Regions from separate parts of the Priestia flexa genome, predicted to be linked through region 1. Evidence: riboswitches for the same ligand, from Rfam matches in the RefSeq annotation. Region 1 holds a riboswitch; each other region holds the start of a gene.
What was found. A riboswitch is a leader RNA that binds a small molecule or an ion and turns the genes downstream of it on or off. The one in region 1 is predicted to bind S-adenosylmethionine.

Region 1 (3,278 bases):
CCATTTTATTTTCATCCAATTTATTTAACGCAACGGTTTTCCTTTGCATCTTTACAGCCGGCAATGCCCTTATTCGCCCTTGTGTACTCGCTCTGATTACCCTTAAAACGAATATCGGCTATGGGTCAGCTTCAGGTATTAATTCATCAATGGATAGCTTAGGAAGGATTTTCGGGCCTCTGATGGGAGCCTTTGCTTTTGAACTGAACAGCATGTATCCATTTTTAATTGGAGCTGTATTAACATTCGGTGCGCTCCTTCTGCTTCAACGTCATATTGCACTCGACTATTCACCCAAAGAAATAACACCTAGCTCTTAACTAAGAAAAGACTTTAGCTTTTTTGGCTAAAGTCTTTTCTTATCGCTTGAAATACCTCGACGATTTCATCATAAAACACCATAGTACCTAAACCGATAACCAACAGTATAGTTGAAAGCACACCCAAATCTAAAAAGACGCTCCCCACTATTAAGATGAGGCCAACAACGAAACCGGGATCAGAAGGAGCTTTTAAATCATCAGCTTCTTTCTCTTCTTCATATAGTTCGCTCTCTGATTTATCTTCAGCTACTTGTTCAGTGCTTGACTGTTTTTTCAAAAGCTCATCTAACGTCACATTATAAAATTCAACTTGCTCAGTGTATACTGCTTCCTCTTTATCATCTAAGAATTTCACCGTGTACTTATTGTAATATTTTCAATTCTCTTTTCCGATTTTAAGTTATTATCTCCATCAAATTCTACCACTCCAAATTTATGATCGACTGTTTCATAAAAAGCTAATAAAGAGTTTGCAACAGGTTGTGGAGTTGTTTGCAACAGCACGTCCAATCCTTCTAATTCTTTATATTTACTAAACTCCCTCACTAATTGTTCCGGTGAATTGCTACATGCTGATAAACATAGTAAGAAAAGTGCTAACACCGTTATAAAAAGCTTGTTCATATAAGCTTCTAGGCTTTTATTCGTCGTCCTCTAAGAAGTCTAGTACGCGATCAATAAATTGTTCGCTACCTTCGTCATTTCCGTGTTCAATTAACAGCTCCATGTTCAGCCTCCTTTTAAAATTGTTAGAATATTCTTGTTTTATACCTTACCACAATTCCAACCAAGTTGTAACGGTTATTTTGTGTAAAAATTTCGACAAATATCATCTCTTTTCAACGAAAAAAGAAAAGAGAGAAGATAAGCATCTTATCATGATTATAGACAAGACTGCAATTGATATGAATACAACCTTAAGCGTATGTACCTTTCAGCCATCCAACTCGCTTTAATTTTGCTATACAAGCTTCTTTTAAACCTTCTTCTGTGTAGCCCTCAATAACTTTGCAGTCAATTCCAATGGCATACGTATCCCTTCCGCTCTTTACTACAATTTCGTAAAACGTCTCAAGCTTTCTACAGGTAAAATCATTAATCTCCTTCAATTGATTTAATACATCGTTTAGCACTTCTTCATGATTCTTTATAATCGTTTGTGTCATCCGTATCTCTCCTTCTAATAAAATCAAAAAAGCTCATTTTGCTTTAGATGCAAAATGAGCTTTCACCCGTCTTATCACCCAAAGCTAATGCTTTGCTGGTAGGAGCACCTTACGTTGGTAGGTTGCTGTGGAGTCATAGAGCCAGATCTCTCGTCCACTCGTGATAACTTTTTAAATTAGATTTCATTATACCAAATATCTCCTATTTAGCAAGAGTATTTTTTAAATTTTTCTTTTTTTCAGTTTTATCACTCTTTTTAACCTATGCATAGTAAAGCGAGAATATTTTCCTTTCTTTACGTAAAAACTAACAAAAAAACGTAATGTAATTCGTTAATTAAATCCCTGGATACTTTTCTGATTATTCTTTCATTTGACCAAACTCTACCTTTGCTTATAAAATGAAGATTTGTAGAAAGGAGCACGAAAAACTATATGTATACGTATCAAATTGGCAATCAAACAATTGACTACAAAATTAAAGTCGTTCCAAATAAAACCGATATTACGGTCCAAATTTGTGACAATGAAGGGGTAACCGTAATTATCCCACGAGGCTTAAACGAGCACAACGTTCGCTCTGTTATTTCTCGTAAAGCGACTTGGATTTTAAAACAACTTAACGGTGGTAATCAACCAACCGAAGCAAAAAAACCGGCTGCTAAAAAAGCCGAAAAAGCAAAAACTGAGAACAAAACGCCAGCTGCACCTAAAGCAAAGACGGCATCTTTTGAAAACGATGACAAATTTTCGTATTTAGGTCGTCAGTACCGCTTAAACATCGTTCGTGATAATGTGGAGCAACCTGAGATGACGTTCCGTGCTAAATTTATCGCAACAGTGCCATCATCCTGGTCTGAACAAGAAACAAACGAGGGAATTCAAAACCTTTTAACAGAATGGTACCAAGGACGAGCAAATGAAAAATTCAGCGAAGCACTAAAAGCAGTGAAAAAACAAGCAGCAGATGCACCTGACTCTGTAGCGTGGAAGGAACTGCAAGATACATATGCAACGATGGAAAACGGTGAGCTAGTATTGAACTGGCGTCTACTTCTAGCACCATTAACAACAATTGAATATGTGATTGCTTCACAATTTACAGATGCAGACTCATTATTTGAAGATGCAGCAGAGCGTAAACAATGGTTAGAAGAAAATAGCTTACAAGCATTCTAATCAGCTAACAGCAAAACACCCATCCTAAACTACACAAAGGATGGGTGTTTTTGCATATTGTGTTTTGTTAAAACTTAATTATAATAAAAAATGTTTATAGTTGAATAATATAGGTTAAGTATATGTAAAGGTAGTATAAAATTTAATTTTGCTCCTTTATCTATCTTCAGAAAGGATGTGCACCTAATGAAAGGACAAAGCTTTTTCATTTTAGGTCTTATTTTCGCTCTTATTATTGCTATCTTAGCTGTCATCAACAATGAGCCAGTTCAATTTAACTATGTCTTTGGCTCACAAGACTGGCCACTTATTTTAATTATTTTAACATCGGCTGTATTCGGTGGTGTCGTCGCTGCTTCACTAAGCTTTGTTAAAATCACTCAGCTTAAAAGTAAAAACAAGCAACAAACAAAACGAATTGCCGAACTAGAAACGCAACTAGCCACTCACTCAGAACCACAAGCTGATCTAGAAAAACCTTTATCAACGCAAGGTGAACCATCAGCTTAATATAGAGATATACTAAAATCCTGCTTTCCCAACACTACGGGAGGGCAGGATTTTTTGTTTTTCCTCCTTACCCCCTCAATTATTATAATAAAGGGTGTAC
Region 2 (3,278 bases), 1.5 Mb from region 1:
TAGCAAAGAATAATGATAGAGTTGCAGAAGCTAAAATAATAATAACTAGCTCCACCGTTAGAATACTTTCTGGGATAATACCAGAACCAATGGTTTTAACAACTTCTCCTCCACCGATAACAGCACCTAGTAAAATACCTAGTGCACATATAGCTAATGCCACTTTGCGATGCTTAATGGCACCTGAACCGTAAGAGACTCCCATAGCAGCAGCTGCACCACTTGCGCCAATATTCATCGCAAAAAAGAGGGCGATTGCAAAAGCAATGTAAACAAGCATAAATTTTCAGCTCTTTCATTTAAGATTCATGTAAGCCACATTCCACTTTCTTAGTACCTGCCCATCTTCCAGATCGTAAATCTTCCATGTTATAGGCAGGTAGCGTACAGGGCTCACATCCAATGCTTGGATACCCTTGATCGTGAAGTTTGTTATACGGCAAGTTATGCTTATATACATATCGCCAAATTTCTTTCCAAGACCAATGAATTAATGGGCAAACTTTAATCTTTTTGAATTTCTCGTCCTTATTAAAAAACTCTGTTTTACTTCTTGATTCAGATTGTTCTCTTCTTAACCCTGAAATCCAAGCATCATACGGAGCAAGTGATTCTTTTAAAGGAATAATCTTGCGAATTTGACAGCATAGGTTAGGCTCAGTTTTCCAAAGTTCATCTCCATGCTTTTCAGCTTGCTCTTTTAGCGATAGGTTAGGCTTTTTCATTTGGATACGTAAATCTGGAAACCTCTCTTTAATTGCTTCAATGACTTCGTACGTCTCTTTAAAATGAACACCTGTGTCTAAAAAAACAATGTGAGCATCTTTTTTCACTTTTGAAATTAAATCAATTAATACAATTCCTTCAATTCCAAAGCTAGATGCGTAAATAAGAGAATCACCATAATGGTTATATGCCCACTCTAACGCCTTTAAAGCTCCCTTTGTTTCATCTTGCTCATCAAAAGTCGGAAATTGATTTGGCCAATTTTCATACGTATATACACTCATGATTTTCACTCCAATACTTTGTTATCCAATCAAAAAAGACGGTTTTACCCCCATAATGAAGGATAAAACCGCCTCTAGTTTGTCTAGTCAGCTATTTATTTAATTCTTACTTTTTCATTTTTCTCGAGTTGAACTACTTTCCCATCTTGAACCACAAGCGTGATTGAGCCAAACTTCATGTCGCTTAACATTTTTTCTACGCTTGCAAAAACAGAATTTAAGTCAGAGTTTTGTGCCATCACAGTCCCTCCTTATTTGTTAACAATATATTCAACAGGCTTCTGTTTTTTCATGGAAAATAAAAAGTCTTCCACATCTGAAAGACTGATTAGGCAACAAATTCACCTTATCTTTCAAAATGAAAATCATTTTGTTGGAGTTAGCACCTTGCACAACATGCAGGTTGCTGGGTTTCAAAGGGCCAGTTCCCTCCACCACTCTGGATAAGTATTTTTTAAAAATTTTAGCATATTTAGAATATTTGTCAACAGCAAAAATAATTTATCCGATAAGAAAACTATACTTTAAATTAACAGAAATATCTATTATTTTTTCATTATATGCGCAATTTTTTTGGGCGTCACTCTTAATTCACACCGTTATAGTATAGATTTATGTCTTTCGTACACATTAAAACATAATAATTATTTTAGATTGGAGCTATGTTCAATGATGGAAAGTCACTCTTTTCAATTAGATGATGTAATTAAACAAAGTTTACAAAATCATTTAAGTCAAATAGCAGCGGAAGCAACCAAAATTCAGCAACATCTAGAAAGCAGTGACCACTGTGTTTTATGTGATTTTGAAGACTTAAGAAAATTATTTCAAAGCGTACAGTCCACAGCTGCATCCTATTATTTAAGACATTACTTGTCTCCTTACACCCACGAATACGCAGCTCTTTCACTCGCGATACATAATTTATCTGAGAAACATCATGGAGCTTTAATGGTTATTGAGAGAAATGACTCAGTGGAGCACTTAATTCAAAAAGGAATTCCTATTCACGCTCCCGTTACGTCTACGCTCGTTGAAACAGTTTTTTATCCTGGAAATCCATTACATGATGGTGCCATTGTGATTAGAAACAATCAAATTATTTCGGCTGCTAATGTTTTACCACTGTCCACAAAAGTACTGCAAAAGAAGCTTGGAACACGCCACCGTGCAGCTCTTGGTATGTCTGAACAGTGCGACGCACTTATTTTAGTTGTATCAGAAGAAAGCGGTCGAATATCTTTTGCTTTAGACGGTAGCTTATATCCAATCCATTCCAGCAAAAACATCCTGTAAGCGACTACACCTGTCTGACATCATACCTTATAGTTATAAAAAAAGAGATTACACGATAAAAAAAACTTATTACAGGTTGCCTTTTATACGTCTAACGCGCTATAATCACTAATGTCAGAAAACCTTACACATTTTAAAAAAGCATCATTAAAATGACTCTTTTTATGAACAGCTAAGGTTAATCATTAATTAAGGGAGAGAACTTTTAGGATGGAAACCATATCGACTCTATTCAGCAGCTTTGTGGATGAAGCCAATAATTTTTTATGGACTTACATATTAATTGCGCTTCTTTTATTAGTTGGATTATATTTTACAATTCGTACAAAATTCGTTCAGTTTAGTCAGTTCAAAGAAATGGTTCGCTTGTTAGGTGAAGGCGCTAAAACAGACGGAAGCGATAAAAAAGGAATTACCTCCTTTCAGGCTTTTGCTATTAGTACAGCAGCTCGTGTAGGTACTGGGAACCTTGCTGGTGTTGCTTCTGCAATTGCTCTTGGGGGACCTGGAGCAGTGTTTTGGATGTGGGTTGTTGCTTTAGTTGGATCAGCATCAGCTTTTATTGAAAGCACCCTTGCTCAAGTATATAAAGTAAAAGACAAAGACGGTTTTCGTGGTGGTCCTGCTTACTACATGGAAAAAGGTTTAAACAAACGCTGGATGGGTGTTTTATTTTCCATCTTAATTACAATCTCATTCGGATTAGTATTTAACTCTGTACAAGCTAATACTATTTCACTTGCTTTTGAAGAAGCTTTTGGCGTTAATCGCTTAATTGTTGGTGTTGTTGTTACAGCCATTGTGGGTGTTCTCATTTTTGGTGGTATTAAACGAGTAGCCAAAGCATCAGAGTTAATTGTAGTAGTAATGGCAGTTGTATATATTGGACTAGCATTAGTTGTTTTAGCTATTAATATTACAGAAATTCCACATATGATCGCATTAATTATAAAAAGCGCTTTTGGATTTGAA
Region 3 (3,278 bases), 1.5 Mb from region 1:
CTGCTCCTAGCATTGTTCCCACAATTGCTTTTGTAAACGGAATGAGCAAAATTAGTAAGATGATAAATGGAATGGATCGAAAGATGTTTACAAAAGCTCCTATAATAATATTAACGAAGCGGTTTTCCCAAAGCTGACCTTTGCCTGTTAAAAATAGAAGTAAGCCTAGCACAATTCCTAATATAAACGTGGCAACAACTGAGATACTTGTCATATAAAGTGTTTCAATCGTTGCTGCACTAAATTTATCATACGTTACGTTTGGGAATAATTCAGTTAGCATCCGTCATCACCTCAATTTCTACCTGTTGTTCACGGATGTACTCAATTACTTTATTAACCTCTGCTTCTTCACCATCTAAATGAATAAATAAGGTTCCATAAGAGCCCGTTTGTGTATAAGAAACTTTCCCTTGTAAGATGTTAATCGTGACATCAAATGCTTTTAAAATGCTCGTAATGAGCGGTTGCTCCGCTTTTCCACCTACAAATGTGAGCTGAACAATTCGACCGCTTGGATAAAGTTCCTTCACCTGCTCCACTGTCTCAAACGTTTCTTCTGGCTCTGAAATTTGCTGTACAAATCGCTTTGTAATATTTTGCTGTGGTTTACGGAATACTTCAAGTACTTCTCCTTGTTCGACTACTTTTCCATTTTCCATCACAGCTACGCGATGACAAATTTTACGGATTACGTGCATTTCATGCGTGATTAAGACAATCGTTAAACCTAGCTTTTCATTAATATCAACTAGCAAATCCAAGATCGAATCTGTTGTTTGTGGATCAAGTGCCGATGTTGCTTCGTCACATAATAAGACTTTTGGGTTATTAGCTAACGCTCTTGCGATTCCTACACGCTGTTTTTGCCCGCCACTCAGCTGAGATGGGTAGGCATTTTCTCTACCTTCTAATCCAACTAGTTTAATGAGCTCGTTTACACGTTCTGCTCGTTTGTTTTTTGGAACACCGGCAATTTCAAGTGGAAACGCAATGTTTTCCTGCACGGTACGAGACCAAAGTAAATTAAAATGCTGAAAAATCATGCTAATTTCTTGGCGAGCTTGTCTAAGCTTAGCACCTTTAATTTTCCCAATTTGATTTCCTGCTACTTCTACTGTTCCAGAAGTAGGTGTTTCTAAACCATTTAATAAGCGAATAAGAGAGCTTTTCCCTGCTCCACTGTATCCAATGATGCCGAAGATTTCGCCTTTTGCCACTGATAAATTAACCTGATCAACGGCCGTGACTTTCCCACTTTTAGCATCATATATTTTCGTTACATCTTGTAACGTAATCATCTTCTTCACCTTCTTTGTTGACTTGCTCTGTCTGCTTAGTGTGTCCTTGCTTTTAGAAAATAAAAAAACCTTTCTACACGTGAGCAGAAAGGTTTTTGATAAAATCCTTTCTCTCATCTTTCAAAGCTTATGCTTTGCAGGAATTGGCACCATTTCAGTTAGTCTGACGGTTGCCGGGTTTCATAGGGCACAGTCCCTCCACCTCTCTTGATAAGAGTTAACGACAAATTATTGAAATTATTTTGTTTTCATCAAATATTCATTCATTTATGTTTGTGATTCTAGCATGTGTCAGAAAGGGTGTCAACAAAAAATGCGCATAGGATAATAATCCCATGCACACTCTTAAACAAATGTTTGTTTAACTAAGACGTTCCATTACGTATTCAACAGAGTGAAAAGCATACAGCTTCTGCTTCACTTCGCCATTTCCATATTCAATTAGGCATGGAACACTTTCAATTTCAAGCAAAGACGCTTTAGCAGGCATATAGTTTAAATTACTCATTCCGATTGTTAAGTCTGGAATAATCGCTTCTACTACTGTTAACATTTTTTTAGCTAGTTGGCACGTTCCACAAAGGGGTGTATGGAAAAAAATAACCGTACGCTCGTCTTTATTTAGCTTTTCGTCTAGCTGTTCCTCTGTCCACTCTTCCATGTTACTCATCCTTCTATATTAAAAATTCTGCGTTAACATCTATATTAGCACTTAAAAGTACCGTAGCAATATGATTTCTTGGGGCCGCCGCTACCTCACGATACATTTTATCGATATAAAGGTGCTCCGCTTCCGGAAGTTCTTTTTTAAACTGTTTCCGTAATTTATTGCCGGAATCATCTGAGTCAACCAAGATATACACATCTTTATCATACGTGGAATCGATAATCTCATCTAGCTTTGACAAGCTGATGGTTCCATTTGTACAAATAATCTCAATCGGTTCATTAATAATACTTTCGATTCGCTTTTTGTCAGACTTACCTTCTACAATAATTACTTTTTCAATTTCTATTAAACGCATCGTCATCACCTATAATTATCAGTTGTATAGTAACGTTATTCCTTTATGCTATACAATATTCGTTAATGTAACACAGTTCCCCTGTTTTTTAAAAGATTTTGCTGTAAAAAGAACATATATGAATTGTTTTTATTGAAAAAATAGACTATTTTCGGTCATCTTAGACTGATGGCGCCAAACCTTATGTGGTTGGCGCCATCAGTCTCGCACTCAGAGGTTTCATGCTAAATTTAGCACCAACCCTCTTCTGAATCGCAGTCCGTATACTTTTGTGTAGCTCCAGCCTGGACGTCAGCATACTGATAAATCTTGTTATTTTCTTGCGTGTAACCTGACTCTAAATTATATTGATTACCCGTTGCACCATAATTCACATGGCCAATTGATTGTTTATCTACATACAATTGCATACCATTTTCATGAAATTTTGCTGTAATTCGATCCGTTATGTCAATTTTTTTACGTTCGAACATAAAAAGACACCCCTTTAGCTTGTTTACTAAATAGAGTGCCCTTTTTGTTATAGGTCCATGAAGACAAATTATGGATATACCAAGTGAAATGTCTTAAGATGAAGTCAATTAACCTTCGTTAATCATTTCATCGTATTGTTCAGCTGTCATAAGCTTCTCAACATCTGCCGAATCAGCAGGCTTAATTACAACCATCCATGCTTTTTCATATGGAGACTCGTTTACAAACTCAGGATTATCGCTTAATTCTTCGTTTACTTCTACAACCTCACCGCTAATTGGTGCATATAGCTCTGATACTGTTTTCACAGATTCTACGCTACCAAACGGCTCGTCTGCTTCAACTTTATCGCCAACTTCTGGAAGCTCAACAAATACAATGTCACCAAGTTCAGATTGTGCAAAGTGTGTAATTCCTACCCGGAAAACTTCTCCTTCGCTTTTTACCCACTCATGCTCTTCTGAATAACGCAACTCTT

Region 2: linked by a shared signal. The riboswitch ahead of LZP85_RS17410 (YezD family protein) and the one ahead of LZP85_RS04695 (hypothetical protein) in region 1 are both predicted to bind S-adenosylmethionine.
Region 3: linked by a shared signal. The riboswitch ahead of LZP85_RS17775 (methionine ABC transporter ATP-binding protein) and the one ahead of LZP85_RS04695 (hypothetical protein) in region 1 are both predicted to bind S-adenosylmethionine.

What each region holds. Positions count from the first base shown of each region.
Region 1 covers NZ_CP090431.1:927,580-930,857, reverse strand. The annotation lists gene LZP85_RS04710 (MFS transporter) at 1-320, shown strand, start outside; gene LZP85_RS04705 (hypothetical protein) at 334-678, opposite strand; gene LZP85_RS04700 (hypothetical protein) at 675-947, opposite strand; gene LZP85_RS04695 (hypothetical protein) at 1,241-1,489, opposite strand; SAM riboswitch class I at 1,558-1,659, opposite strand; gene LZP85_RS04690 (M48 family metallopeptidase) at 1,925-2,668, shown strand; gene LZP85_RS04685 (LapA family protein) at 2,855-3,178, shown strand.
Region 2 covers NZ_CP090431.1:3,379,642-3,382,919, forward strand. The annotation lists gene LZP85_RS17400 (sulfate permease) at 1-280, opposite strand, end outside; gene LZP85_RS17405 (phosphoadenylyl-sulfate reductase) at 300-1,010, opposite strand; gene LZP85_RS17410 (YezD family protein) at 1,106-1,249, opposite strand; SAM riboswitch class I at 1,354-1,460, opposite strand; gene cdaS (sporulation-specific diadenylate cyclase CdaS) at 1,683-2,306, shown strand; gene LZP85_RS17420 (alanine/glycine:cation symporter family protein) at 2,517-3,278, shown strand, end outside.
Region 3 covers NZ_CP090431.1:3,444,946-3,448,223, forward strand. The annotation lists gene LZP85_RS17770 (methionine ABC transporter permease) at 1-283, opposite strand, end outside; gene LZP85_RS17775 (methionine ABC transporter ATP-binding protein) at 273-1,301, opposite strand; SAM riboswitch class I at 1,412-1,518, opposite strand; gene LZP85_RS17780 (thioredoxin family protein) at 1,663-1,962, opposite strand; gene LZP85_RS17785 (toprim domain-containing protein) at 1,976-2,326, opposite strand; gene LZP85_RS17790 (YusG family protein) at 2,557-2,799, opposite strand; gene gcvH (glycine cleavage system protein GcvH) at 2,908-3,278, opposite strand, start outside.